One region of the Polaromonas sp. P3_A5 genome, then DNA from elsewhere that is predicted to be linked to it. Evidence: riboswitches for the same ligand, from Rfam matches in the RefSeq annotation. Region 1 holds a riboswitch; the other holds the start of a gene.
The links. Region 1 has a riboswitch for glycine ahead of gcvT (glycine cleavage system aminomethyltransferase GcvT). Riboswitches for the same ligand answer to the same signal wherever they lie in the genome.

Region 1 (14,714 bases):
CATTCACCGGGCGGGGCCAGCAGCGTGAGCGCCAGCAGGTCGGCCGCAACGCAGAGGGCTGCGCCATCGACATGCGCCTGGCCGGCCAGCGGGCGCAGGTCATGGATGCTGCCTGTGGTGGCGGGGTATTGCGCCAGCACGCCGAAGTAATTGCCTTCGGCCATCAGTTGCGGCACCGTGACGGCTGCCGTGCTGACCTTCACCTCGATGCCCAAGGGCTTTGCGCGGGTCTGGATCACCTCAATTGTTTGCGGGTGGCAGTCGCCTGCGACGATGAAGACATTGCTTTTGCTTTTCACGCTGCGCTTGGCCAGGGTCATGGCTTCGGCGGCGGCGGTGGCTTCGTCGAGCATGGAGGCGTTGGCGATCGGCATGCCGGTCAGGTCGCAGACCATGGTCTGGAAGTTGATCAGCGCTTCCATGCGGCCCTGCGAAATCTCAGCCTGGTAGGGCGTGTAGGCCGTGTACCAGGCGGGGTTCTCGAGGATGTTGCGCAGGATCACGCCCGGCGTGTAGGTGCCGTAGTAGCCTTGGCCAATGAAGTTCTTGAACACCTGGTTCTTGGCCGCGATGGCTTTGAGCTGCTTGAGCGCGGCCGCCTCCGTGACGGGGGCCGGGATGGCCATGGCGGTGCTGCGTGCAATCGAGCGTGGAACAATGCCTTCCACCAGCGCGCGGCGCGAGGCCGAGCCCACGATGCTGAGCATGTGGACTTCGTCGGCGTCATCGATGCCGATGTGGCGGGCGATGAATTCGGCAGGGTTTTCAAGATCGCCCAAGGGCTTGGCGGATTGCATCAACATGTCGGGTCCCGTGTCAGGCTTGGCAGCCAGGAGTCAGAAAAAAGAATCGGTCAGAAAATCAGGCAGCGAAGGCGGTGTAGCGGGTTTCGTCCATCAGCGCGTCAAGCTGCGTTGGGTCGGACAGCTTGACTTTGAAAAACCAGCCGGCGCCCATCGGGTCGCTGTTAGCGAGAGATGGGTCGTCTCTTAGGGCTTCGTTGATTTCGGTGACTTCGCCACTCAAGGGCATATACACGTCGGCCGCGGCCTTGACGGATTCGACAACACCGGCGGTTTCTTTCTGGGCGAAGGTGGTGCCGACAGCCGGCAGGTCCACAAACACCACATCGCCCAGCGCATCCTGCGCATGCACGGTGATGCCGACGGTGGCGACGTTGCCTTCAATCTTGACCCATTCGTGGTCTTCGGTGTATTTGACGGTCATGAGGTTCTCCAGGGGTTGAGTGGGGTGAATAAAACGGGGAGCTTGATCTGGTGCTTAACCGCGGTAGTAGCGGGCGGGAACGAAAGGCATGGCGGCCACTTCCATGGGCACCGGCTTGCCGCGCACGATGGCGTTCACGCGTGTGCCCAGCGCAGCGAACTCAGGTTTGATGTAACCCATGGCGACGGGCTGGTTGATGGTGGGGCCCAACAAACCGCTGGTGACTTCGCCGATAGCCATGCCGTCGGTGCTTTGCAGTTCGGTGTGGTCGCGTACAGGGACGCGCTCCAGCGCCACCAGGCCGATACGCTTGCGGGTGAGTAGGGCGGGGTCTGCCAGTTGGGCCAGGATTTTGTCCGCACCCGGAAAGCCGCCGGCACGTGCGCCGCCGGTGCGGCGGATCTTTTGCATGGCCCAGTTGAGGTTGGCCTCCACCGGCGTGGTGGTGGTGTCAATGTCGTTGCCATAGAGGCACAGGCCCGCTTCCAGCCGCAGCGAATTGCGCGCGCCCAGGCCGATGGGTTTGACTTCAGGTTGCGCGAGCAGCGCGCGTGCGAGTGCGTCAGCTTGCGAAGCAGGCACCGAGACTTCAAAGCCATCTTCACCGGTGTAGCCGCTGCGGGTGATGAAGCAGTCGCAGCCGGCCACGCTGAAGCGGCCGCCGGTCATGAATACGAGTTTTTCGACACCGGGCGCCAGGCGCTGCAAGGCAGTGACGGCCTGTGGGCCCTGCAGCGCCATCAGCGCCATTTCCGGCATGGGGATGACTTCGCAGCGCGAGCCGATCTTTGCCTGGATGTGTGCAATGTCGCCGACCTTGCAGGCGCCGTTGACGATGACAAAGAGGTCGCCGCCGTTGGCGTAGTCGCGGTTGAAGAACATCAGGTCGTCGATGATGCCGCCGTCGTCGTTCAACAGCAGGCCGTAGCGCTGCTTGCCGGCGGGCAGGTCGATCACATCAACGGGTATCAGGGATTCCAGCGCGACTGCGGCATCAGCACCCACCAGGCGTAGCTGGCCCATGTGGGACACGTCAAAAAGGCCGGCAGCCTGGCGTGTGTGGTGGTGTTCCGCCATCAGGCCCGCGGGGTACTGCACCGGCATCGAATAGCCCGCAAAAGGCACCATGCGCGCGCCAAGCTCCACATGCAGGTCATGCAGGGGCGTTTTCAACAAGGTTTCGGGGGCGGCGGAAGAGGTGGACGAATCGGACAAGGCATTCTCCAGGGGGCAAACACGGTCATGGCAAGAACTTGTTCTCAATCCATGGGCTGCCCCTGCTGTCCACTTTACCTGAGAGATTCACCCGGCGATGCAGGCTTGCTCCTTCGGTGGGCTGCCCGTGAAAGGCGGCCTCTCTCCAGTAGGGAACGCCTTGCCGCGTGGTGCGCCGCAGGGCGGTTGCCAGTCCTTTTGCCTGAGCGTTCAGTGCTACTCAAGGGGGGTGCCCCCAGGGTGCTCGTGCGCCTTCGGCGGTTTTCGCGAGGAAAACTCTCTCCTGACACCGCTGAGTGTAACGGAAGCCGCTGTCGGCTCGATCAGGCGGCCTGGTGCTGCGGCAGCAGCATGGCGATGCGCTCGCTGATGGAGTCGGCGCGCTCGTGGCCCGCGATTTTTTCGATTTCCTCGATCATTTCGCGCGAGGCGCTGAGCATGGTCTCGCGGTCTTTGGCATTGCGCAGCGCTTCGCGAAAGCGCTCGGCCATCTCCGGGTTGCGCCGGGCGAACATGCGTTCGCAGATGTCGAACAGGAACATCCGGGTTGTGGCAAGCGAGCGCTTGCCTTCAAATTGATCGGCAGAGACCTGAATGGCCTGGGTGGTTTCGGGGCTGGGAAAGTTCTGTAACTGCGCCGGCGTGAGTGTTTGGGCGGGTGCAGGCGCAGGGTTTTTTGCCGGCGCGGACGTCTTGCCGGGATGGGCTTCCAGAAAGCCGTCGCGCAAAAGGCGCAGGGCAATGGCTTCGCCGTCGCCCTCAAACAGCGGGCGGAAGTCCTGGGCCGACTTGCTGCCGTCGGCCATCAGCAGCAGGGTGCGCTCGCGCTGGCCTAGCGTTCTCACGCCGGGCTTGAGCTCGGCACGGGCGCGGTCGGTTTTGTGGAGCTGCATGGATTTCATCCTGAAATGAAACCCCGAGCATGGCTGCTGAAAATGACAGCCTCGTGAATCCCGTCCGAAAAGCTATTTTGCGTAGACGAGATCCCGCAGAGCCAGCGACAGCTGCGGGACGTAAGTGACCACCATCAGGCAAGCCAGGATGACGAGCACAAAGGGGATCAGGTGGGTCACGATGCGGTCCAGCGATATCCTGGCGACGGTGCAGGCCGCGAACAGGTTCACGCCGAAAGGCGGTGTGATCATGCCCAGGGCAAGATTGACCACCATCACCAGCCCGAAGTGCACCGGATCGATGCCGAAATGCACAGCCACTGGCGCCAGGATGGGTGCCAGAACAATGATGGCGGCGCTGGTTTCAATGAACATGCCGATGATGAACAGCGCCGCGTTAACGCCGAGCAGGAAGAGGGCGGGCGATTGCAGCACTGCTTCCAGCCAATGGCCTATGGCGTCCGGCACGCCGGCCCGGGTGATCAGAAAGGCGAACAACCCGGCATTGGCGATGATGAACATGATCACGGCGCTGGAGAGCACCGATTTGCGCAGGATGACGTACAGGTCGGCCGGCTTGATTTCGCGGTAGATCACGGTGCCGACGACCAGCGCATAAAACACCGCCACCGCCGACGCCTCGGTCGGCGTGAAAATCCCGCCGTAAATGCCGCCCAGAATAATCACCGGCATCAGCAGCGCCCAGCTGGCCTGCCAGGTCGCCTTGCCAAAGCTCAGGCGGCCGTCGCCGTCGTGCTTGCCCCAGCCCTTCCAGCGGCAGTACAGGTGCACGAACAGCATCAGCGCGCAGCCGATCAAAAGCCCCGGGCCGAAGCCGGCGATGAAGAGTTCTCCGATCGAGACCTCGGCGCTCACGCCGTAAAGAATCATGGGGATGGATGGCGGAATGATCACGCCCAGTTCTGCGCTGGTGGCCTGCAGGGCTGCGGCGTAGGCGGTGGGGTAGCCGTGCTTGATGAGCGCCGGGATCAGGATGGCGCCTATGGCGAAAGTAGTGGCCACAGAAGAGCCCGACACGGCCGCAAAAATCATGCAGGTCAGCACGCAGGTCATGGGCAGGCCGCCCTGGACGCCGCCCACAATGCTTTTGGCGAACTCGACCAGGCGGCGCGAGATGCCGCCGGTTTCCATCAGGTTGCCGGCCAGGATGAAGAAGGGGATCGCGGCCAGCGGAAACTTGTTGATCGAGGAGAACATCTCCTTGACTGAAATCAGCATGTTGGCGTTGGACGCCTGGATACCGAAGATGGACGCCAGGCCGATGGAAACGGCCACGGAAACGGTGAGTGCAAAGCACAGCACCATGGTGGAAATCATTACCGCGGTCATACTTGGCCCCCACGCTTTTCACTTCGTGTAATGCGCGAGGCCTTGCAGGCCGCGGCTCGCGAGACGCTTCGCCTCTGTCGCCCGTCCAAGCCTGCGCAGGCAGGCTTGGAGCCGCGGGCTCCAGCCCCTCTGGGGCCGCGCCTGCGGCCCGGCAAAGCCGGTTCCGCGGCCCCTGCTTGAAGGTGAAATCCAGTTTTTGTTCTCATTGTGCGGTTTCCAATTCATTCCGCTGTGGGTCGATCAGGTTGCCGATGATGCCGATCACGCAGAACATGCCGCCGACAGGCATGGCCACATAGCCCCAAAACATGGAAATGGATTCAAGGCCGGCCATGGACTGCACACGCCCGCGAAGGGAATAGTCCCAGCCCCACCAGACGATGACTGCGACGAGGAACAGGGCGGCGAGGCAGACCAGCCAGTCCAGCACCCGCCGGATGCGAGGTGGGCTCCAGCGATAGAGCACATCCACGCTGACCATGGCGCCCTGGCGGAAAGCCGTGGGAATTCCCATAAAGACCATCCAGATCAGGCTGAGGCGGATCAGAATTTCACTCCACTCTGCAGGCTGCTCGAAGACAAAACGCGTCAGGATCTGGAACACGCCGAGCCCCGATGCGATGACCAGCATCACGCAGGCCACCAGCATGGAGAAGCCGGTGGTCCACCGTTCAAGTTGGAGAAATACTTGTTTCATGGATGCGCCGATACATGAGGAGAATTGAAAATTTCAATGAAAACGCCCGCAGACCAATGGTGGCGGGCGCAAGTAGCTACAAAAAAAGTAGCAAAATAGCTGCGGTACGGTTTACTTGTAGTTCCTGATCGCGTCGATGTTGGCTTTGCCGAACTGCTTTTCAAATTCGGCGTTGACTGGCGCCAGCGTTGCCACGAACTTCGCCTTGTCGACGTTTTCGATCACGGTCATGCCTTTGCTGCGCAGCTCGGCTACACCGTTGGCATCGTCCTGGTCCACGCGGGCCCGGTTCGCCTTGGTCGCTTCCTTGGCAGCGTCAATGAATGCCGTCTTGTCGCCAGCACTGAGCTTGTCGAAAGCTGCCTTGTTCATGACAAAAATACAGGGTGAATAAACGTGACCGGTCAGTGAAAGGTGCTTTTGCACCTGGTCGAACTTGGCGGACATGATCACAGACAGGGGATTTTCCTGGCCGTCGACCGTGCCTTGCTGCAGCGCCGTGAACACTTCGGGAAAGGCCATGGGCGTGGTGATGATGCCAAGGCCTTTGTAGGCGGCGATGTGCACCGGATTTTCCATGGTGCGCATCTTCAGTCCCTTCAGGTCCTCCGGAACTTTCACATCCCGCTTGCTGTTGGTCATGTGGCGAAAGCCGTTCTCGGCCCAGGCCAGCGCCTTAAAGCCCTTGGCATCGAATTTGGTCAGGAGATTCTGGCCGATGGGGCCGTCCAGCACGGCGCGTGCGTGCGCCTTGTCCCGGAACAGGAAGGGAACGTCGAGGATCTTGGTCTCGGGGACAAAGTTGGGTACGGGGCCGGTGGAGGAGAGGGCCAGCTCCTGGGTGCCCAGCTGCACGGCCTCGATGGATTCGCGTTCGCCGCCCAGGGCTCCGTTGTAGAAGGTCTGGACCCTGTAGCGGCCTGCTGTGCGTTTCTCGACTTCTTTGGCAAAGGTGTCGATGGCAATGCCCTGATGCGAATTCTGGGCCGTGGAAATGCTGATCTTCATGGTGGTCTGTGCATTTGCAGACGCCATGAATCCCGCTGCGAGCGTCATACCGATAATCAGTTTTGAAAGCTTCATGTTGTTTGTCTCCGTTGGGTGATCGGGCCGGGAATCCTGTGGACGACTGGGGCCGGTCCCGCATCAGGATTTTCCGACCATAAGCACACGCATTATTGCCGCGATGCACCAGCGGTTGTGCGCGGGTTTTCGCTTAAGTACGCCGCGATGATGCTTTCAAAATCACTGTCAGGCAGCAGGCCCAGCGACCGCGCGCGTGCTGCGTCGATATTGGCCGGCCAGTTGCCCACGATTCCTGCGATGACAGGGTCGTACACCCAGTCGATCAAATCCGCCGCATCTTTGCCGGCCACCCGGGCCAACGCCAGCGCCATTTCGCCGACCGTGGTCTTGAGGGCCGGCAGGTTGACGGCTGTGCGGGCACCCCATTCGGTGTCGCTGGCTTGCGCAGCGCGAATCAATCCCTCAACCGTACGGCCAGGTGACGCAAGAGCCACGGCCGTTTCGGGCGGCACAGGGCACTGCGCCCTGATCCCCGCCAGGGGTTCCCGGATCATGCCGCTGAGAAAGCTCGATGCCGCACCGTTGGGTTTTCCGGGCCGTACGCTCACGGTCATCAGGCGTACGTTGCGCCCGCGTATGAAACCCTTGCGCGCGTAATCAGCCACCAGTTGCTCGCCGATAAATTTCTGGATGCCGTAGCTGTTCTGTGGTGTGGGAAGCGTTCTGTCATCGATGACGGCCGGGAGTGGTTGCTCGGGTGAATTGCCAAACACTGCAAGCGAACTGGCGAATACGACGGTGGGCGATGTATTCAGGGCACGGCACGCCTGCAGCAGCGCACGCGTGGCGTCGACATTGCTGCGCATCCCAAGGTCGAAATCCGCTTCGCATTCACCGCTGACCGCCGCCGCCAGATGGAATATCAGCGTGTCTTTTTCTGTCACCACGAGTGCTTGCGGATGACCGTCTTCCAGCAGCCGGTTCAGATCGCCGGTGATGGTTCGAATGCGGTTGTCCGCGGCCAGCGCGGCCGGGGGCGCCACCCTGTCAACCAGTGTCACTGTCCGGATGGTTTGCGGTGCGCTGCCCGCAAGAGCCAATTGCCCCGCGTCCAGAAGTTGCCGGGCCAGCCTGGCCCCGAGAAATCCGGCGCCACCGGTGATGACGATATTCATGGGTATGTTGTCTCCATTTTTTGTAGGTTACTCGCCTGCATGCCCGCACCGATCCGGTTGCCTGCGGTATGTCAGGCAGTTTAGTTCGAAGGAGGAGTCGTTCCGTGCAGCCGCCAGATGGTGCTGACTTGGAAGATGCTCGGAGAAAAGTATCGTGCAACTCCGGCGGCACGGCTTCTGCTCCGACGTTCGAGCCGTTCAGGATTCGCCGCGGCGGCAGAGTCACTGATCGGGGCGCCAGGACGCCGCCAGTGATGAGCGGCTTGGCGCCAGAATAAAATGGGCCGCTGGTCCGAGCCCCGATCCTTCAGGCTGCTACCACGGGCTTCGGATTGGGTTTCGGCTTGCCCGGCACAGTTCCCAGCAGCCACAGATTCAGGCCTGCGTGCCGGCTGATGAGCAGCGCGGATACGACAGGACCAGCAATCCCGGCGACGAGTCCCAGCGTCATCAGGACATAGGTGTCCGTGATACCCAGTTTCCTGAAGGCGATACGGCTCGCAGCCGTAAAAAAAACATGCAGCAGGTAAATCGCAAATGAGAAGGATCCAATGTAGGCCAGGGGCGCGAAACTCCAGCCACTCCGCAAAAGAAGAAAGGCACTTGAGACACCGAGCGCCAGTGCGGCGACAGAACTTCCCTGCTCGGAAAATTGCGGAAAAAGCATGGCCCCGGTAGCGGCGCAAATAAATACGGCCGCTGCCACAAGCCGGGCCTTTGGCGTTCCGATGTCAAATCGTTTGCAGGCAAGCCCGGCCAGGAAAAAAGGCAGAAGGTAAACAGCGCCGCGGGCGGCGAAATAGTTGGGGGGGCTGAAGTAGTCAAACAGCACCGCGCTGAGCGCCCAGGCGACCGCAAATCCGGCCGCAGTAGAAAGTGCGTTGAGGTGTTCCAGCAGCAGAACGACCAGGAAGACAATAAAAAGCGCTTCAAGAAACCAGAAGTGCCCCACGGGCTCAATGTGCAACAGCCACCACTCGTTGACCGATGAGTTGGCGCCTGGCGTGAAGGCCTGCACGACGGCAAAAATAGTTCCCACCGTAATCAGGGGGAGCAGCAGCCGCCGGACCTTGCCTTTAATGAATTCAGCAGCATTGCCTTCATAGGGGCGAAATGCATACACATAGCCTGAGATGAAAGAGAAGAGCGGCATGCGGATATAGGCCAGCCCTTCATTGAACATCTGCAACCAGTGCCCCTCCGGAACCTTCAGGCCCACTGAGGGCGTATCCCCTACTACATGAAACAGAACCAGCAAGATGCAGGCGATGCCTCTTACCGTATCCACTTCCATGCTGCGCTTCATTTTCTTGCCGGTCATCAGCCTTGCGTTCCTCTTCTTGTTTCTTTGCTGTCTTGCTCACTGCAACTGCGTGCACAAATTATGTGCGCAGCGTAGCCAATAGCAGCCACGGCTGTGCGCCAAAAGAAAGCAAACTGTTGCAAGCCGTATCGTTTTGCGAAGCAACTGCCATCAAGCGCACAGCTGTTACGTAGTTGCAACCAATACGCGCGGGGTCTGACACCTCAATTGCATGCCTGCCACCCTACACTGAGTCGTCTTGTTCCTACATCAACTGTGCCGTCTTTGGTATTGCGACTTATACCAAGCTAGACGATTCTCAGTGGGCCCCTTCTGCCACGCCTGCACACGCAGGCAGGGGGCAGAACAAAACACAGGAAGTGATATCAAGGCATGAAATCTCACGCTCCGCTTTTTAGCGAAGATCCTGCGCACTATACGGCGCTGATAACGCAGGCTACGGCCATCACCCGGCATGCCGACCTGCTCGAATGGTTGCGCGGTGACGTCCAGTATTCCCTTCCACATGACATCCTGATGGTGGGCTGGGGCGACTTTCAGGAAGGTGCTATCCAGCACGACATTCTTTCTGAATTGCCTGGCGTACGTTCTTATGCAGACGGTACAGACGGCGTGCCCTTTTTGCTTGGCCGGCTTCATGACCACTGGGTGGCGGCCGGTGGGCAGCCCTGCCTCCTCAATTTCAGCCAGTTCGAATATTTGCTCGGCAATGCGAGCTTGCCGGGCTCCTTCACCCGTACCCTGGCGGGGATGCGCTCGGTGCTCGTTCACGCGATGCATGACGAAAGGGCGCACCAGGACTGTCTGTATGCGTTTTTCCGTGCAGATGAGATTCCCAGGGAGTCTGGGCTGAAGGCCATGAGGATGCTGATGCCTGCCATTGATAACGCGCTGCGGCAGATGGCGCTGTTGCCACAGCAGCACCCGCAAGCTGTCGTTACGGTGCGCAACGGAGCCGACGACGCGTCCGGCCTGAGCGAACGTGAAACGCAAATCATGGCCTGGGTCGCCATGGGAAAAACCAATGCCGAGATTGGAACCATCCTCAACATCAGTGGCTATACGGTGAAGAATCACATGCAGCGCATATTCCAGAAGCTCAACGTATTTAACCGGGCCCAGGCTGTCTCCAGGATTACGCGGGTGAGCTTGCATGGATGATGTCAACCCGCTCAATTCAGCCTCGGCATGGCTTAACCGGCGCGAACCCCGCTCCATGGGGTTGGGTCGAAGTCATCTTTTCACCGCAGTGGAGGCCGCGCTGGACCCTCTGGTTCTGGTGTTCTCGCTCTGGGGACTGGCTTTGTTCTTTGAAGGGTCGGTGCGTCCTGCCTATCTAATTTTGTCGGTCATCGTGTTTTCGCTGACGTTTCCCGGTACCTCCCAATTGCGTTTGCCCGTGTGGAAGGTGTTCTCGAAGATTGCATTTCACTGGATATGGATTGCCGGCTTGTTGTTGCTGACGGGTTTTGCCACCGAATATTTCTATAAATTTTCCATGACGGTATTGGTTAACTGGCTATGGGTCGCGCCGGTTGCCCAGGCGGGTGCGCATGTGGCTCTGCGTGCTGCCGCTCCGCAGTTGCTGAAATTGCAGGGGGCGGTTCGGGGTGCTGTCATCGTCGGTATGAACGAGCAAGGCGTTTCTCTGGCCCGGCACATCACAGGCTCGGCGTATTCGGGCATTGATTTGAAGGGTTTTTTCGACGACCGCGGGGAGGACCGCAGGGAGTCACAGGATGACTACCAACTGGTGGGAAAAATTGACGACCTTCCGGCTTACGTCAAGCAGCACCGTATCCAGTTTATTTATCTGTCCTTGCCCATGGCATCGCGGCCGCGCATCCTGCAGGTGCTTGATGGCCTGAAGGACACCACAGCGTCGATTTATTTTGTCCCCGACATGTTCATTACCGACCTGATACAGGGCCGCAGCGATTCGGTCTGCGGGGTCACGGTGATATCTGTCTGTGATACGCCGTTCCGGGGTGTCAGCGGCGTACTGAAGCGGGCCAGCGACGTCGCGCTGTCACTGCTGATCCTGTTCCTGATTTTTCCGGTCATGCTGGTGATCGGGATCATGGTCAAGCTTGACTCTCCCGGGCCGGTTATTTTCAAGCAGCGGCGCTATGGCCTGGACGGTGAGCAGATTCTGGTCTACAAGTTCCGGTCCATGGCTGTTACCGAAGACGGTGGCACGATTCAACAGGCTCGCAAGAATGACATGCGGATCACCCGCCTGGGCGCTTTCCTGCGCAAAACCTCACTCGACGAATTACCGCAATTCATCAACGTATTGCAAGGGCGCATGAGCATCGTCGGGCCGCGCCCGCACGCCGTGGCACACAACGAAATGTATCGCTCTCTCATCAAGGGCTACATGGTTCGCCACAAGGTCAGGCCCGGCATTACCGGCTGGGCTCAGGTGAATGGGCAGCGCGGCGAAACCGACACGCTCGACAAGATGCAGTCGCGTATCGATTGCGACCTGGATTACCTGCGCAACTGGTCGCTGCAGCTCGATTTTTTCATCATTCTGAAAACGATCCGCCTGGTCTTCAAGGACAGTGCGGCTTACTAAAAGCAAAAAAAGGACAGCTGATGCCTCACCGCGACCTCCTTCCCATTCCGCTCTTGTTGCTGAGCCTGTTTCCCTTGGCGGTGCATGCCGATGAGCTTGACACCCTTCAGTTCAAGGCTGGGCAGTCCGTCACGCACGACAGCAATGTCTTCCGGTTGTCCGATACAGCGAATGCCCAGGCATTGATAGGAACCACGGACCGCGCGGACACAGTTTCGGTGACGACAGCAGGTTTTAAGATAAACAAGCCTTTCGGGCTTCAGAGATTTGAGCTCGACGCTGGGGTCGAAGACCATCATTACAGCCGCTTTTCCAATCTTGATTTCACCGCGGTGAACTATGCGGCCGCCTGGCGCTGGAGTTTTACGCCGGCCTTGCATGGCAACCTGACCTCCGATCGGCGGGAATTTGTCGACAACACGGCCGACGTCCAGAATTCAGGTCAACTCAATCGCCGGACCAACCGCTCGACCGTGTTTGATGCGGAATACGAGCTCGATGGTGCGTGGCGGCTGGTTGGCGGACTTTTCGAACGCACCAGCACCAGCAGCCAGCCCTTCACCTTTGAAGGCGACTCACGAATTCGGGGAGCCGAGGGCGGCGTACGCTATGTCTTCCCCTCGAACACTTCCATGGCTTATCGCTATAAGCGGGGCAACGGCGACTATCCGGGCCGGGTGCCGTCGCCAACGTTTGCGGGGAGCTTTACGGATACTGAGCACGAGGTTCGGCTGGACTGGGCGCCGACCGGAAAAACCACCCTGCGGGCACGCTTGTCCCACCTCGACCGCGAGCACGACGGATTGGCTGCGCGGGATTTTTCGGGTTTTACCGGCCAGCTTGATGCGACCTGGAACATCACGGCAAAGACAAGTCTTGCCGGAGGCCTGGTGCGGGAACTGGGCAGCTATCAGACTTCTACAGCCAGCTATTACGAAGGCTATCGCTTCTTTATCGCGCCGACCTGGAAGCCCAGCGAGAAGACGGCAGTTCGCCTGCGCTACGACCACGGCGCACGCGACTTCCGGGGGCCTTTGCCGGGCTTTGCCGCAACGGATCGCCACGACACCAGCAATCTGGTTTCCCTGGCACTTGAGTGGCAGGCGCTGCGTGCCCTCAAGTTGATAGCTTCAGTGCAGCGCGACAGGCGCAAATCCACTGAGCCGGGTTTTGACTACACCAGCAATGCCTTTGGTCTTTCAGCACAAGCGAGCTTTTGATGGAATCCTTCAACCAACCCCGCTTTCAGGCGCCGGCGTGGCCCCAGCCTGCGGCGTCCTTTACAGACATTTTGCTTTCCGAAAAGGCGACAACAAGATGAAATTCATGATTCGTAACTTTCCTCCGGTCTTATTGGCCTTGCTTCTGGCGATGACGGTTCCCGCGTTCGCCCAGCCGGCCGCACCAAGTCAGTCTGCTGCAGTGACGGCTCCGGTTGCGCCTGTTGCACCGGCTGCTGCCGGTGCTGCGGCTGTGCCGACCAACCAGGACTATCGCCTGGGCGCCGGCGATTCCATTGGCGTGCAGGTGTACCAGAGTCCGGATCTCTCGGTCGACGCACGGGTATCTGAAAGCGGCGTGATCAGCTATCCCCTGATTGGCAGCGTTCAGCTGGGTGGCCTGACGATTGGAGAGGCCGAGAAGAAAATTGCAGATGCCTTGCGCACCGGCGGTTTCGTCAAGGTACCGCAGGTCAACATCGTCCTGCGGCAGGTACGGGGCAATCAGGTCGCCGTGCTGGGGCAGGTAAGCCGCCCAGGCCGTTTCCCCCTGGAAACATTCAACACCCGTGTCAGCGACATGCTGGCTGCTGCCGGCGGTGTGACCCCTACGGGTGACGATGTACTGATCCTGACCGGCCAGCGTGAAGGCAAGCCGTTTCGGAAAGTGATTGATATCCCGGCACTCTTTCTGAACGAGAAATCAGATGAAGATATTGTGCTGGCGGGCGGAGACACGCTGTATGTCAACAAGGCGCCGATGTTTTATATCTACGGCGAGGCACAGCGCCCCGGACCGTATCGCATTGAGCGGGGCATGACCGTGATGCAAGCGCTTGCCCAGGGCGGCGGACCCACGGTGCGCGGCAGCGAAAACCGGCTGCGCCTGCATCGCCGCGACGCGGCGGGGAAGGTCGTGGAAACAACCCCCCGGCTCACCGACCCCGTTCGCGCCGAGGATGTGATCTATGTTCGTGAAAGCCTCTTTTAAATCATGACACTCCATCAATTCCTGCTGATCCTGCGGGCCCGTTATCGGGTTGTTGTGCTCGTCATGCTGGTGGCCATATTGGCCGCGCTGGCCGTCAGCCTCGCGCTTCCCCGCAAGTACACCGCCCAGGCCGCCGTACTGGTTGACGTGCGCTCACCTGATCCGGTTGCCGGCGGCGCGGCCTTGCCCGGCCTGGTCGCACCCAGCTATATGGCGACCCAGGTGGACATCATCGGTGGTGACCGTGTGGCCCAGCGCGTGGTGAAAATGCTCAAGCTGGATGAAGATCCGCGCACCAAAGCCCGTTGGCTTGAAGCCACCGACGGACGCGGGTCGCTTGAGAGCTGGCTGGCCGAGTCCCTGCAGAAGGGGCTGGATGTACGGCCCGCGCGCGAAAGCAACGTGATCAACATCACCTACAAGGGCAGCGATCCAGATGTCGCCGCCACGACGGCCAACACCTTTGCACAGGCCTATCTCGATACCAATCTGTCGCTAAAGACGGAACCTGCCAAGATCTATGCCGAATGGTTTGATGACCAGACCAAGGCATCTCGCGCGAAGCTCGAAGAGGCCCAGGCGCGCCTGTCGGAGTACCAGCAGAAGGCCGGTATTGTCAGCAGCGACGAGCGTGTGGACTACGAGACCGCGAAGCTTGGGGAAATTTCCTCCCAGCTGACGACTGTGCAGGGCGAGACTACCGACAGCCAGAGCAAACGCAGCTCTCGCGGCGATACGGTCGCTGAAGTCATGCAGAGCTCCCTGATCAATGGCCTGAAGGCCGACCTTTCGCGGCTGGAGGCCAAGGTGCAGGAAATCAGCGTGCGCCTGGGTGCCAACCATCCGGAACGGCAACGCGCCGAAGCCGAACTCGCTGCGGTGAAAAGCCGGCTGGCAACCGAGACAGCGCGCATCACGGCGTCTATCGAAACAACCTACCGCGTGGGCAAAGACCGGGAGCGTGAACTCCAGGCTGCAGTGGGCGCGCAGAAAGCGCGTGTCCTCGAGCTGAACA
Region 2 (14,714 bases), 1.3 Mb from region 1:
CTGCGCGCCAGGCGGGCATGGCCGAGATTGCCACCAATGTGCTGCACAACGTGGGCAACATCCTCAACAGCGTCAACGTCTCGGCCGACCTCATCGGCAGCACCTTGCACAAATCCAGGGTGCAGGGGCTTTCCCGGGGCATGCAGCTGATGAACGAGCACGCCGCAGACCTGGCCCATTTTCTGGTTCACGACGAGAAGGGCAAGATACTGCCCGGCTATTTGAATGGGATCTCCCAGACCCTGGTGCAGGAGCAGCAGGGCATGCTCAAGGAGCTGGAACTTCTCACCAGAAGCATCGACCACATCAAGGACGTCGTCGCCACGCAGCAATCGTACGCAGGCGGCGGCAGCATCGTTGAGCCGGTGCAGATCAGCGACCTGGTGGAGGACGCGCTGCGGATGAACGGTGTCTCACTGGCGCGCCACGGAGTCACTGTGGTGAAGGAGTTCGCGCAGGTGCCAGAAGCACTGCTGGACCGCTCACGGGTCCTGCAGATTCTCGTGAACCTGATCAGCAACGCCAAAAATGCCATGGCGGGTATGCCGGCCGCATCGCACCAGATCACATTGCGGGTGGAGCCTGTTGGCGAGTCGACCTTGCGGGTCTCTGTCATGGATAAGGGAGAGGGGATACCGGCGGAAAACCTCACGCTGATTTTCTCGCACGGATTTACGACGCGCAAAACAGGCCACGGCTTTGGTTTGCACAGTTGCGCGCTGGCAGTCAGCCAGATGGGCGGGACACTTTCCGCTCACAGCGACGGGCCGGGTCTGGGGGCCACCTTCACACTGGAGCTGCCAATGGATATCGCGCAGACCAAATCATGACGCAGCTACAGAACCAGCGCATCCTGCTGATCGACGACATGCTGTCGATCCATGAGGACTTTCGCAAAATCCTCGCTGCGAAACCGGTGGCGCGTGATCTGGACGTTGCCGAAACCGAGTTGTTTGGTGAGGTCACGCAGATTTCCTACGGTGATTTTGAACTGGACTCCGCTTATCAGGGCGCCGAAGGTGTGGCCAAGGTGGAGGAATCCATCCGGGCCGGGCGGCCCTATGCCATGGCTTTTGTGGACATGCGCATGCCGCCGGGCTGGGACGGGGTGGAGACCATCGAGCGGCTTTGGGGTGTTGATCCGCATGTGCAGATCGTGATCTGCACAGCCTACTCCGACCATCCCTGGGAAAATGTGCTGGCGCGGCTGGACGTGCAGGACCGCCTGCTGGTGCTCAAAAAGCCATTCGACATGATCGAAGTCAGCCAGCTCGCGAGAACACTGACCGCCAAATGGGAGCTGGCGCGGCGCGCGGCAGCACAGGTGAGCAGCCTGGAAGATACCGTGCAGGATCTCAGGGCAACCGAAGCGGCTTTGCGCCAGTCCAACAAGGAACTCGAAGCCTTCTCGTATTCGCTCGCGCATGACTTGCGCTCTCCCCTGAACTCGATTGACGGCTTCAGCCACTTGCTGCAAAAGGCGGTCAGCGGTGATGCGGCGGAACGCGCGAGGCATTACCTGAGCCGGATACGCGAGGGAGTCAGGCAAATGGGTGAGCTCACGGATGGCCTTCTGCTGCTGGCCCAGGTGTCCCGTACCAACCTGAAGATCGAGACAGTCGACCTCACGGCAATAGCCGAGCGCGTGCGCGGTGACTGCCAGAAACGCAATACCGCGCGAGATGTGAAAGTCCACATAACGCCCAACCTTACCGCTGTGGGTGACTCCGCGTTGCTGTGCCAGGTAATGGAAAACCTTATTTCCAACGCATGGAAGTTCACCGTCCATGCCACTGCCCCCGAGATCTGGGTTGGGGCGCAGCACCCCGACAACGAAAGTACGGTCTATTTTGTCCGTGATAACGGCGTCGGGTTTGACATGACGTACGCGGACAAATTGTTCGGTACCTTCCAGCGCCTGCATTCACCGGGTGAGTTTGCAGGGATGGGAATCGGGCTGGCAAGCGCTCACCGGATCATTTCCCGTCACGGCGGTCGTATCTGGGCCGAAGGGGCGGTGGGGCAAGGTGCCACATTTTTCTTCACCATTCCATCGCCTGTGCGGCAACACTCGCCCGATGAAAGCCCGGCTGATGCGAAAAAACACAGGAGCCAGCCATGACTCAACTGCAGAACCGGCGCATTTTGCTGATCGACGACATGCCGTCCATCCACGAAGACTTCCGGAAAATTCTTGCGTCCAGGCCGGTTGCGCATGACCTGGACGATGCCGAAGCCCTGTTGTTTGGCGACGCCGCACCGGTATCCGATGATGGCTTTGAGCTGGACTCGGCCTACCAGGGACGTGAGGGTCTGGACAAGGTCGAGGTCTCCGTTCGGGCCGGGCGGCCCTATGCCATGGCCTTTGTGGACATGCGCATGCCGCCGGGCTGGGATGGTGTGGAGACCATCGAACGGCTCTGGCGCGTTGATCCAAAGGTACAGATCGTCATCTGCACCGCCTACTCCGACCATGCCTGGGAAGATGTGTTCGCGCGGCTGGAAGCCCGGGATCGTCTCCTGATTCTGAAAAAACCGTTTGATCCGGTTGAAGTCAGCCAGCTGGCAAGAATGCTGACCACAAAATGGGAGCTGGCGCAGCAGGCGGCAGCGCAGGTGAGCGGCCTGGAGGAAGCCGTGCAGGAGCGCACCCGCGCCTTGCATGACAGCGAATCACAACTGCGCCAGATCACGGACAGTGTGCCCGCCTTGATTGCCTATATCGACGCCGAACAGCGCTTTCAGTTCCATAACCTTGCCTACGAAGAAGTTCTTGGCCTGAAGCACGGCCAGATCCACGGCAAGACCATGCGCGAACTGATGGGCGACGAGCTCCACGAAAAAGAGCGGGGCAAGATTGAAGAAGCGCTCGCCGGTTACGCGGCGCAATACGATCGCACGCAGGTCACGTCAGATGGCCAGCTGCGCGACTACGTCATGCAGTACTTTCCACGCTACGGCGAAAACGAGGACGAAGGCAAGGTGGTCGGCTTTTTCTCGCTGGGCACCGACGTGACCGAACTCAAGCGCATTGACCGCATGAAGAGTGAGTTCGTCTCTACCGTCAGTCATGAGTTGCGCACCCCGCTGACCTCCATTCGCGGCTCCCTGGGCCTGATCGCCGGCGGCGTGGCCGGGGAGCTGCCGGCCATGGCCAAAAACCTGGTCGGCATCGCCACCAACAATTGCGAACGGCTCATCAGGTTGATCAACGACATTCTGGACAGCGAAAAAATTGAATCCGGAAAAATGCGTTTTGACTTCCAGCAGATGGAACTGCAGCCTCTGCTGACGCAAGCCCTGACGGCCAACGAAGGCTTCGCAGGCCAGCACAACGTCAAGCTGGTTCTGGACGCACCGGCAGAAGCGGTAAGGGTCAGCGTCGACAGCGACAGGCTGACCCAGGTCATTACCAACCTGTTGTCCAACGCCGTGAAATTCGCGCCGGCCCAGTCCTGCGTGGAAGTCCGGCTGCTGTGCAAGAACGGCAGGGTCCGGGTGGAAGTCGCCGACAGCGGCCCCGGCATTCCCGAAGAGTTCCGAAAGCGCATCTTTCAGAAATTCTCGCAAGCCGACACATCGGACACCCGAAAAATGGGTGGTACGGGCCTGGGCCTGAACATCTCGCGCGCCATCGTGGAGCGGATGGGCGGCCAAATCGGGTTCACGACGGAAACCGGCGTCGGAACTGTTTTCTTCTTTGAGCTGCCCGAGGCGGTGCCGGCGCCGATTCAAACCAGCATCAGGTCCGGGGCAGCGACCAGGCCGCTCATCCTGGTCTGCGAAGACGATCCCGACATTGCCCGCCTGATCAACCTGATGCTTGATAAAGGCGGCTTTGACTCGGACATGGTGCACAGCGCAGGGCAGGCGCTGGAGCAAGTCATGCTGATGCCCTACGCTGCCATGACGGTCGACCTGAACCTGCCCGACCAGGACGGCATCAGCCTGATTCGTGCACTGCGCCGCGAAGAGGCGACGAAAGACCTGCCGATCGTGGTGGTCTCGGCCAATGCTGAAGAAGGCGAGCTCGAGTTCAATACCCAGCCCCTGGCGGTTTCAACATGGCTGGAAAAACCCATCGATGAGAACCTCCTGATCCTCAGTTTGCACCGTGCCATCGGTAACATGGCCGAAGGCCGGCCGCGCATTTTGCACGTCGAGGACGACCTCGATATCCAGCGCATTGCCGCGGCCATTGCCCAGGACTTTGCCACCTTTGAATTTGCCGCCACGCTGCGCGAGGCACGCGACCAGCTGGCGCGCCGCCGCTATGACCTGGTGCTGCTTGACCTGACGTTGAAAGACGGCTCGGGCTGGGGACTGCTGGACACCATTGAAGCGCTCGACATCGTGCCGCCAGTGGTCGTGTTTTCCGCGCACGATGTGGAGCCGAAGCAAAGCCAGCGTGCGGAGGCGGTGCTGGTGAAAGCACACACTTCCAACGAGCAGCTGATTCGGACCCTGCAGCGGGTGCTCGATGAAAGCCTCTGGGGAACGGTTCACCCACCTTTGAGTGCCTGAAATAGACTCACCCCCGTCCAGGCTCACTGCGTGTAGCCTGTTCCCCCCTTCCAGGGGGCGGCGCCTGCGGTCTGGCAAAGCCAGTCCCGCGGCCCCTGCTGGTGAAATACCTCCATCACTGGCGTACTCACAGAATCTTCAGGCCAGCTCGAGCCGTGGAACCGGCTTTGCCGGGCCACAGGCGGGCGGCCCCCTCGGGGGGCAGGGAGCTACACGAAGTGAGCGACCGTGGGGGCTCTACTTCTTTTGACTGGCGCGGTAGACCTGCATCACCGTCGCGAAGTCGCGATCAAAGTTGATGGGCAGGAAGGTGTCGTTGCCGGGCAGCTGCTTTTTCAGTGTGGGTGAGAAGCTGTAGCTGAACGAGCATTTCTTCACGCGTGCCTGCAGTTCGGGCGAAACGTCCTTGCTCATGGTCCAGGTTTCCGTCATGAAGGGCGGGCTTTCCCAGAGCGTGCGGATGCTCGAGCCTTTGACGTCGCCCTTGACGACCATGCGCTGGTACAAATCGCTGGCCACGGCTGCGGCCGGATAAAAACCATGCATCACGCCCGTGACGGAGCGCTCGTGGCCGTTGGAGAACACGACTTCGTAGTCCTTGTCCGGCGTCAGGCCCAGCGCCGGGAACAGCGCGCGCGGCGCGAGGTTGCCCGAGTTCGAGGTTGGCGTGGTGTGCGCGATTTTCTTGCCGATCAGGTCCTTCGGTTCCCTGTACGGGCTGTCGATGCGGGTGATCAGAATCAGTTTGTAGGAGTTGCGCAGGCCCGTGGCCTTGTTGCCCGGAACGCCAAACGGCGCCGGCTGGCCGGCGGTGACCAACTGCGCAGCCAGGCCGGGGTTGACCTGTGCCAGCTGGACCTTGCCGGCCGAGATACCTTCAATCAGCTCTTTTTCACCGAGGATGTCGATGTTGCTGGTCTTGTCCATCGATTCGCCTTGCGCGTTTTGCAGGTCGATGTTTCCGCAGCGTGACAGGTGGCTGAAGTAGTCGCCCCACAAGGCCATGGTTTCGCTCTTGCCATAGGTCTTGGGCATGGCCACGACCATTTTTTCGCGAGGGCCGGAATATTTTTCGGGCGCGGGCGCGGGGGTGGCGGCCGCTGCTTTTGCCTTGCGTGCAGGCTTCGCCTCGTCGGTCTGGGCTGTTGCCGAACCCAGGGCGCAGGCGGCGCTGGCCAATATTGCTGCATGGCGCAGATAAAACTTCATGTTGATCACTCCAGTTGTCTATGAAAAAACCGATACGCAGGAATGCAGGTTTGTATGCCGCTGGCTATACACAAACCGCGCTCCCAACCCAATCAGTGTGCATGACGGCGCGTCAAAACGAACTTTTTGTTACATTCGAATGAATACCTTCGTGACATAAATCAGCGTATCTGCTTCAGAGGCTGTTGTTTTTTCATTGAAAAGACGGCCCTGGCAACCTGTAAGCGCCTGGGAGGCGGCCAATACTGCGCCTCAGGATGCCCGTGCTGTGCGACAGGGGGGTGAAGGCCTCAAGCGGCGAGGGAGGCGTCGATTTTCCCGAGCAGCCATTGCAGACCGGCCAGGTGTTGCTGGTCATGGCTGCACAGGTAATGCACCAGGCTGCGCAACGTGAGGGCGCCGTAACCTTCGAATTCCGCCGTGCGGCCCAGTTGTTCGGGCGTGATGCCCGACAGCATGGCCATCGTCCGGGTGCGTGCTGCCCGAAACGCCGCGAAGACTTCCTGCGCATCAGCAGCCGCGTAGTCGCGTTCCTTTTCCAGTACATAGCCGTCCAGTGATTCCAGCACGGGATTGGTTTCCGACAAGGTGCGCTGAAATCGCACGTGGTAGCCGTCGATCTCGATGTCCCGCACGTGGCAGATCTGCGCGAGGGCCGTGAAGTGTTCGCTCGGAATGCCTTCCCACGACGGCGGCGTCCAACCCTTGTGGCTTTCAGGAATCGCATCGTAAAACTGTTCCAGATGGCGCGGAAAATCCGCCATGGCCTGGAGCGTTGCGGGGTTCAGGGGCAGGGCACTGCTCATCAGCCGGCCTTGCGCAGCGAAGGCCACAGCACCGCCTGCGCCACGATCACGTTCTCGCCATTAAAGGTCGCCGCCGGCGAGCCGTAAAGCTCGTAACCCAGCGCCAGCGCCTCGCTCACGCGGCGGCAAAAGCTCGCGTCATCAGGGCCGGTAAGGAGCCTGTAGGTGGGAAGACCGTCGGGGGGCGTGGTGGCGGGTGATGTCATGGCGGCAAGCGGCTGATGAACGGAGGGCGATATTACCGTTTCCGCCCACCTGCTGCAGGACGCCGTGCTTCAGACCCCCTTTTCAGGCCTTGCTCAGGCCTTCGCCATCCCCGGCAATGCCATCACACGCCCCGGTGCCGGCATCCCGGTAAACGCAAAGTCGACTTCCGGCACGCGCCCGCTCACGATGTCCGCAATCGCCGCGCCCGAGCCGCAGGCATGCGTCCAGCCCAGTGTGCCGTGGCCCGTGTTGAGAAAGACATTGGAGGCCTTGCTTTTGCCGATGTAAGGCACATTGCTCGGCGTGGCCGGCCGCAGGCCTGTCCAGAACTGCGCGCCCTCGCCGTCCGTCATGTCGGGAAAGAGCTGCTTCACACGGCGCACGATGGCGTTGCAGCGCACCAGGTTCAGCTCGGTGTTGTAGCCGTTGAGCTCGGCCGTGCCGGCAATGCGCAAGCGGTTGCCAAAACGCGAGAACACCAGCTTGTACTCGTCATCCGTCAGGCTGACCTGGTACGACGCCGCCTCGTTGATCACGGGCAGTGTGACCGAATAACCCTTGGCCGGGTAGATGCGCAGGCTTTGCCCCAGCACCTTGGCCCACTGCGCGCTGAAGGCGCCCAGGCACATCACATACGCGTCGGCTTTCAGCATCTCGACCTTGCCGCCGGCCTCGCCGCTGCCCATCGCCACCTGCACGCCGTTCAGCTGCCCCTCTGCAGCGTCCAGGCCCAGCACCGTGGTGTTGTACAAAAATTTCACACCGGCCTGCTCGCAGCGCGCCGCCAGCGCGGCGGTAAACGCGCGGGCGTCACCCGATTCATCGCTGGGTGTCATGCTGCCGCCCACGATGCTGCCGCGGCATTGCGCCAGCGCGGGCTCAATCGCCACACACTCGTCGGCCGTCTTCATGTCGAGTTCGCAGCCGTGCTCGCGCATGATGCGCGCGGGCTCCTGCGCCGCATCGTACTCGGCCTGGCTGGTGTAGAAGTGCAGGATGCCCTTGGTCTGCGCGTTGTACAGCAGGCCCAGCTCGGCGCGCAGTTTTTGCAGCGCGCCGCGGCTGTACATGCCCAGGTTCACGATCTGCTTGATGTTTTGTGCCGTGCGCGCGGGCGTGCAGTTGCGCAAAAACTCCAGCCCCCACAGCCACTGGTTCACATCGGCGCGCAGCCTGAAGAGCAGCGGTGCGTCTTCACGCGCCAGCCATTGCAGCACTTTCAGCGGCGCGCCCGGGTTGGCCCAGGGCTCCGCGTGGCTCACCGATATTTGCCCGCCGTTGGCAAAGCTGGTTTCCATCGCGGCCGCGTTGCGGCGCTCCACCACCGTGACTTCATGGCCGCGTTGCGCCAAATACCAGGCCGTGGTGATCCCCGTGACACCCGCACCCAAAACCATGACTTTCATGGCGATTCCTTTTCATTCAAGCAGAACATTGCAGTAGCGCAAGCGCCGTGCCAGGGGTTGCTGTTGAATCGGAAGAATCGTGGCAACCGCCAAGCCATCACATGCTTGCGGCCGCTTCCACTGTCCTTGTTACCTGAGAGATTCAGCCGTTGCTTGGGGCTTCGGCTTTGCTCCTTCGGTGCGCTGCACCTTGCGTGCGGCGTCTCTCCAGACGGCTGTGTGTTCCGGGCAGTACGGGACCTGAGCGATTATGGAAGTTTGCGCCTTCGGTGGCTGCCTTTGGGGCAGCGCTCTCCTGCTTGAACGGGTTTGAATTTACCACCGAAGCCTGTTTTGCCAAGCGTGAATGCGGCGTTCAGTACAGGTCTAGCGGGTTGATTCAGCGGCTTAATAGTAGGAAGCAGGGAGGCTCAGCCTTCGCTGGCCGCCTGCACAAACGCGGCTTTGGCATCGGTATAGGCCTCGCGGTCACCCGGGTGCCTGGCCGCCAGTTCCGCCTTGAGCGCGGCATAGCGCGCCGCCAGCGCCGGGTCCGAACGCAGGGCGTCGCGAAAACGCAGGCGCTGCGCCCACACCTCGCCGCCGTGAACCACCAGGTGCAGATGATGCGTGCGCCGCCCTTCTGTCCAGCGCATCAGCCATTTACGGTCGGTCAGCGAGGCATTGAATTCAGCGGAGGTCGTGTAACCGTTGGCGCACAGCGGCGCCAGAAGCGCCTCGGCCGCCGCCATGGATTCCACACCGGCCAGCATGTCGATCACCGGTTTGGCCGCCAGGCCGGGCACGGCTGTGCTGCCGATGTGCTGGATGTCGATCAGGCGGGCCGGCAGCTGAGGGGAGAGCGCAAGCAGGCGGTCCCGCTCAGCCACAAACTGCTGGGGCCAGGCTGGGTTGTAGGCCTGCAAGACCACTTCCTCGTGGATAGCGGCAAGCAGCGATTCCTGGTCAGTCATGCGCGTGACGGCTGGCAGGTTGTTGTGCAGGGGCAAAAAACGCTGTGCGACACGCCAGAATCCTTTGCGGGGCTATTTTTGGGGCGGTTTTAAGCATGAAAAAGGCCATTTGCCCAATCAGTGATTGCGCGAGCAGCTATCAAAACAATAGCAACCAGAAATCCCCACGGCTGCGAATGGGGCGGTCTGCATTTCATTTACCTGAGCGCCAGCACAGCTTTGCGCGCCTGCGTCAGCCGCTCTTCCAGGTAGGCGCCATAAAAGTCGACAGACGCCAGGCCAACCAGCCGTTCCGCCAGGTCTTGCCCGGCCGGGCCCAGAAACAGCACCGTGGGGGTGAAACCGGCTTTCCATGCCGCGACTTGCGCGGCGGCTGTCGTCACCTGGCCGTCAAAGCCGGTCAGCGGTGTCGTGCGGTCGCTGATGTTGAGCTGCCAGGCGTGCAGGCTGCCGTCTCGTTGCCCTGGCAGCAGGTAGTTGCGCCGTACCAGCTCGCAGAATGGGCAGCCGGGCAGGCTGACCAGCAGCACCAGCGGCTCATTTTTAAGGGCGGCGATTCCAGCGGCAGCCGGCAAAGAGGCCGGCACAGGCAAGGCCGTGTCTTTGGCCAGCGCAAGCTGGGGCACGGCCAGCCCGGCTGCCAGCGCGGCTGTGAACTGGCGGCGGGCCACCTGGCTCATTCAGCGCTTTCCAGCAAAATCTTCGTCAGCGCAGCCGGTTCGCTGATCATGGGGTCATGGCCGGTTTTGATTTCGACCACGCGCGAATTCGGCAGCCATGCACCGTCCCAGAACTTTGCGTCCTTCACGCGCAGCCGGCTGGGTTCAATCGTGGCCAATGCGGGCTCGGTGCAATTCACAAAAGTGCGCGGCACGGCGGCTACGCGCTGCATATCAAAGTGCAGCGGTGCCTGGTAGGTGTTGCCGGGGTGCGGCGTCTGCCGGCGCTTGACCCATTCGCGGTCGGCATCGTGCAGGCCGAACACCTCCGGGTCGGGCGCCGGAAAGCTGAAGCTGGGTGAAGCCTGCGCCGCCGCCATGCGCTGCTGCTGCGTGGCGCTGGCCTGCGTGCTGCTCCAGCTCTCGCCGGGCTTGGGCACCACCGCATCCACATACACCAGGTGCTTGATGCGGTCGGGCATGCGGTCAGTGACAGCCGTGCCGATCATGCCGGCATAGGAATGCACCGCGAGCGTCACCTCGTGCAACTCTTCCGCCTCAATCAGGTTGATCACGTCGTTGATGTGCGTGTCGAGGTTGATCGTGGGTGAAAGCAAATGGGCGCGTTCGCCCAGGCCGGTCAGTGTCGGCGTGAACACCTTGTGGTGGTCCAGCTGCAGCGCCTGCGCCACCCGCCGCCAGCACCAGCCGCCGTGCCAGGCGCCGTGCACCAGAACAAAATTGTGTTTCATCGCTTTACCTCCGTGTGTTTCTTCAGGCAAATTCTTCGCCAAACAGCAGCGACCAGGCATTGCGGTACGCGACCTGATGCCGGACATTCTCCGGCAGCTGCTGCAGGAAATAGCGGTGCTTCTGGTCATAGGACACCATGCGGTCCATCCGGTCTCCGCCCAGATCTAGCGCCGACAGAAAGCGTTTCGGATGGGCGACTATCAAGTCGCGCCATTCACGGGCCAGCCCGCCGTCGCTGCCCCAGACGCGCGCATGCCGCTGGTTGCTCAGGGGATAGATTGAAGCGGAGTCGCCGAAAGCCGTGTCGAAATGCAGGTTGGCGAAGCGCCGTATCAGGCCGTCCACATACGCCGCGTTGTAACGCGTGGCCCGCTCGATGTAGCGGATTTGCGCCAGATGGCACCAGACCACTTTGGCCCTGGGGTACTGCGCCAGCATGGCCTCCAGCGGCGTCAGCAAGTCGTCCTCGATTTCATAGTGGATCTGGAAAGCGACGCCGGTTCTTTCGCTCAGCGCGAAGACGCGGTGGCCTACGGGGCCGTCAATGGGGATCTGGACATCGCGGTCGTCCCCCATGCCGTGTTTGACCTGCCGTGGCGACGGGTAGTGGCGAAACTCATACTCGCCCAGGCACATGATTTGCCGTTTCTCGATGGCCGCCTCCTGGCCGTCCATGAATTCGGTGGGCGCCTCCGTCAGCGCCGGCGGCTGGCCGCCGTTCCCCACGGGGATAAAACGGTCCGGATAGGCTGAAACCAGTTTCTCCGACAGGGCGTTGAAGCGCACGCCCTTTTTAAACTCGCCCTGGCCTATGTCCGCCGACAGAGCCATCAGGCCAATGTTGAGCCCGTCCATGTTCTTCGCCACGAAATCGATGTCCAGCTTGCCGGGGTTGCAGGAGCTCTCGATGTCCACATAAGGCAGCTCGCCTGCCGCAAGGATTTTCTTCAGGCGCTGCGCATACCCGGCTTTCAGCACCCCGAAGTCGGCCATGGCCTGGGCATGACCCAGCCCGGGCAAGGCGGCGCCAAGGGGCAGGCCCAGCATGGTGGTGATCATGCGGCGTCGAATCATCATGCGAAGCGTTCTCCTGTGTGGGTGAATGCCGGGCAGGCTTGCCCGCCGGTCAAATCGTCTTGCCGTCCTTCAACTCGGACAGTTTCGTTTCGGAATAGTTCAGCAGCTCGCGCAGCACTTCATCCGTGTGCTGACCCAGCAGCGGCGGCGGTAAATCGGTCCGCACCGGTGTTGCGCTCATGCGGATGGGGCTGGAGACCAGTTTCAAATCATCCTTCACCGGGTGCTTCCACTCCGTCACCATCTTGCGCGCCTCAATCTGCGGGTCGGCAAACACCTCTGCCAGGCTGTTGATCGCACCGCACGGCACTTTTGCCGCCTCCAGCGCTCCCAGCCAGTCGGCCTTGCTGCGCGTCTTCATCACGGCTTCCAGGATCGGCACCAGCTGGCCGCGGTTCTGCACGCGGTCGCGGTTCTTCGCAAAAAGCTGGTTGGTCGCCAGCTCCGGAATGTTGGCCACCGCACAGAACTTCGCATACTGCGAGTCATTGCCCACCGCGAGGATTAAGTGATCTTTGCTGCCATCCGCGGCCGGGGCCACTTCAAACACCTGGTAAGGCACGATGTTCTGGTGCGCATTGCCCGCCCGGCCCGGCGCCTTGCCGCTCACCAGATAGTTTGCGCCCAGGTTGGCCAGCATGGCCACCTGCGTATCCAGCAGCGCCATGTCCACCTGCTGGCCCTCGCCGGTTTTCTCGGCATGGCGCAGCGCGGCGAGTATTGCCACCGTCGCATACATGCCCGTCATCAAATCCGCCACCGCCACTCCCACCTTCTGCGGCCCGCCCCCCAGGTCGTCACGCTCGCCGGTCACGCTCATCAACCCGCCCATGCCCTGGATCGCATAGTCATACCCCGCGCGGTCGGCATAAGGCCCGTTCTGGCCAAAGCCCGTGACCGAGCAGTACACGAGGCGCGGGTTAATGGCCTTCAGCGACGCATAGTCCAGCCCATAACGCGCCATGTCCCCAACCTTGAAGTTCTCCACAAACACATCGCAATGCGCAGCCAGCTCACGCACCAGCGCCTGGCCCGCAGGCTGTGCGATGTCGCAGGTGACGGAGCGCTTGTTACGGTTGGTCCCCAGGTAATAAGCCGCCTCGGTGTCCGCACCCTGCGCATCCTTCAAAAACGGCGGCCCCCAGGTGCGGGTGTCGTCACCCGTGCCGGGGCGTTCAATCTTGATGACGTCGGCCCCCAGGTCGGCGAGTGTCTGCGTACACCAGGGGCCCGCGAGTACGCGGGAGAGGTCGAGGATGCGGATGCCGGATAGGGAGTTCATGTCGCCATTTTGCACTTTGCTTGGGGCTACGCTGATCGCAGGACGCCGGGATATGAGCAGCTTTTCAATGCCGTAAAGCCCTCCGATTGGAGGATGGGCCGAACTGCTTGCCTAGGCTAAGCTGCCATAGTCAAACTGCCAACGGCTCGCTAGAAGAAGCGCGCGCGGCCACAACTCAGGAGTTGCCATGAAAAGAAACTGGGAAACTATTCGCGAGCTTCTATCCAAAGTAGAGGAGTGCAGTCTCCCTACGGAAATGGTTCAGCTTTCCCAATTCCCGGAAGAACGTGCGTCAGAAATCTCATACCACATGAGCCTTCTTATAGAAGCGGGTCTTGTTAACGGCCAGATGGTGAAAACGATGGGCCCAGAAGTGAAAGACTTTTTTGGTCAGAGGCTTACCTGGGAAGGGCATGAGTTTCTGGATTCGATTAGAAGTGACACAGTGTGGGCAAAGACGAAAAAGCTGTTTACGGAGCAAGGTGTGTCCATGACATTTGAACTCGTGAAGTCCGTGGCGAAAGATGCAGCCGCAGCGCTGATGAAAGGTGCACTCGGGGGCTGATGGCTGCGTACCGAAAATATGCAACGCCACGTTTGTATTTCGGTCGATTTAGGCATTAAAAATCATATGTGTATTGGAGTGAATCGATGGCACTCGTTTTTCAGTATGGCTCGAACATGTGTAGCGCTCGCCTTAATAGCCCGGATAGATTAGCTGGTGACGCGAAAGTAATCTGTATTGCTCAGTCCGTAGATCTTTTCGAGTTTGCATTCACTGTATTCAGCAAAACAAATAATTGCGCGGCCGCTGACATTGCTTCAAGCGAGAGCGGCCAATGCATATTTGGCGTGCTCTATGAGATTCCTGATTTTCTTATCTCCCGAGAGTCTGCGAAGACGCTCAACAGGCGATCAATGGATGCAATAGAAGGCGAGGGTACCAACTACATTCGTCAGGCAATCCAGCTGCAAAAAGTTGATGGATCGAAGGTCGAGGCGTTGACTTACGTTGTCAAAGACCGTAAGTCCGATATAAAAACCTCAAGGAAATACGTCCAGCACATCTTAGAGGGCATGAAGGAACACAACATTCCAGAAGAGTACCGCAGATACGTGGTGTCCCAGGTAATTGCAAACAATCCAGATTTAGCTCAAGAGTTTTGAATCGCAGCCGTAGACCTAGGAGTTACCAATGGCTCAAGCCGAAGAAAAACTTACAGCGATCGTCGACCAACTAAAGAGAGGCGTAGCGCCGCCCAAAGAGTCGGTGCGGGCTTTCTTACTTTGGTTTGGTGCGGAGCGGCGCGGATATCGCGTCGTCCGTCTTATTCGCAACGCTCTTAGGCGGCATGGCCTGACAACATCGCCGGACTTTGAATGGGCCTATATCGACGGCCAGGTGGCGTTTGTGAAGGCACCTCTCGAGGTTCAAGGTCCACAGGGAGTAGCAGACGACTCCGCATCAGATCCTACTTACAGGATTCGCAGTCTGGCGTCAGCAAACCGGGCTCCGATCAGTGTTACGCCTGATTCCTCAGTGCAGCAGATAACGACGTTGATGATGACTAATGACTTCTCGCAGCTTCCTGTGATGACTGGACCACGAGATGTCAAGGGCGTGGTCAGTTGGAAGACGATTGGGATGAGGTTAGCGCTTAAGAAGCCCATCGCCACTGCTAAGGATTGCATGGAAGAGCCTAGGATACTTAGCGCGGCTGAGCCATTGTTTTCTGCGATATATGTCGTGGCTGCGAACGATTACGTTCTTGTTCAAGCTCACGATAAGACTATCTGCGGAATCGTTACAGCGAGCGATTTGAATGAGCAGTTTCGCC

Region 2: linked by a shared signal. The riboswitch ahead of AC1DU8_RS00130 (D-amino acid dehydrogenase) and the one ahead of gcvT (glycine cleavage system aminomethyltransferase GcvT) in region 1 are both predicted to bind glycine.

What each region holds. Positions count from the first base shown of each region.
Region 1 is NZ_JBFUGF010000001.1:1,286,351-1,301,064, forward strand. It holds gene gcvP (aminomethyl-transferring glycine dehydrogenase) at 1-803, opposite strand, end outside; gene gcvH (glycine cleavage system protein GcvH) at 862-1,227, opposite strand; gene gcvT (glycine cleavage system aminomethyltransferase GcvT) at 1,282-2,442, opposite strand; glycine riboswitch at 2,498-2,601, opposite strand; glycine riboswitch at 2,623-2,738, opposite strand; gene AC1DU8_RS06245 (hypothetical protein) at 2,766-3,335, opposite strand; gene AC1DU8_RS06250 (TRAP transporter large permease) at 3,408-4,685, opposite strand; gene AC1DU8_RS06255 (TRAP transporter small permease) at 4,888-5,382, opposite strand; gene AC1DU8_RS06260 (TRAP transporter substrate-binding protein) at 5,494-6,465, opposite strand; gene denD (D-erythronate dehydrogenase) at 6,558-7,583, opposite strand; gene AC1DU8_RS06270 (acyltransferase family protein) at 7,891-8,904, opposite strand; gene epsA (XrtB/PEP-CTERM-associated transcriptional regulator EpsA) at 9,280-10,068, shown strand; gene AC1DU8_RS06280 (undecaprenyl-phosphate glucose phosphotransferase) at 10,061-11,488, shown strand; gene epsL (XrtB/PEP-CTERM-associated polysaccharide biosynthesis outer membrane protein EpsL) at 11,509-12,708, shown strand; gene epsE (polysaccharide export protein EpsE) at 12,815-13,699, shown strand; gene epsF (chain length determinant protein EpsF) at 13,703-14,714, shown strand, end outside.
Region 2 is NZ_JBFUGF010000001.1:12,538-27,251, forward strand. It holds gene AC1DU8_RS00100 (DAHL domain-containing protein) at 1-830, shown strand, start outside; gene AC1DU8_RS00105 (sensor histidine kinase) at 827-2,122, shown strand; gene AC1DU8_RS00110 (response regulator) at 2,119-4,524, shown strand; gene phnD (phosphate/phosphite/phosphonate ABC transporter substrate-binding protein) at 4,762-5,733, opposite strand; gene AC1DU8_RS00120 (DinB family protein) at 6,024-6,539, opposite strand; gene AC1DU8_RS00125 (DUF1737 domain-containing protein) at 6,539-6,745, opposite strand; gene AC1DU8_RS00130 (D-amino acid dehydrogenase) at 6,839-8,152, opposite strand; glycine riboswitch at 8,372-8,460, opposite strand; gene AC1DU8_RS00135 (GrpB family protein) at 8,563-9,105, opposite strand; gene AC1DU8_RS00140 (thioredoxin domain-containing protein) at 9,303-9,785, opposite strand; gene AC1DU8_RS00145 (alpha/beta fold hydrolase) at 9,782-10,516, opposite strand; gene AC1DU8_RS00150 (amidohydrolase family protein) at 10,539-11,594, opposite strand; gene AC1DU8_RS00155 (CaiB/BaiF CoA transferase family protein) at 11,644-12,876, opposite strand; gene AC1DU8_RS00160 (DUF2513 domain-containing protein) at 13,064-13,441, shown strand; gene AC1DU8_RS00165 (gamma-glutamylcyclotransferase family protein) at 13,528-14,043, shown strand; gene AC1DU8_RS00170 (CBS domain-containing protein) at 14,072-14,714, shown strand, end outside.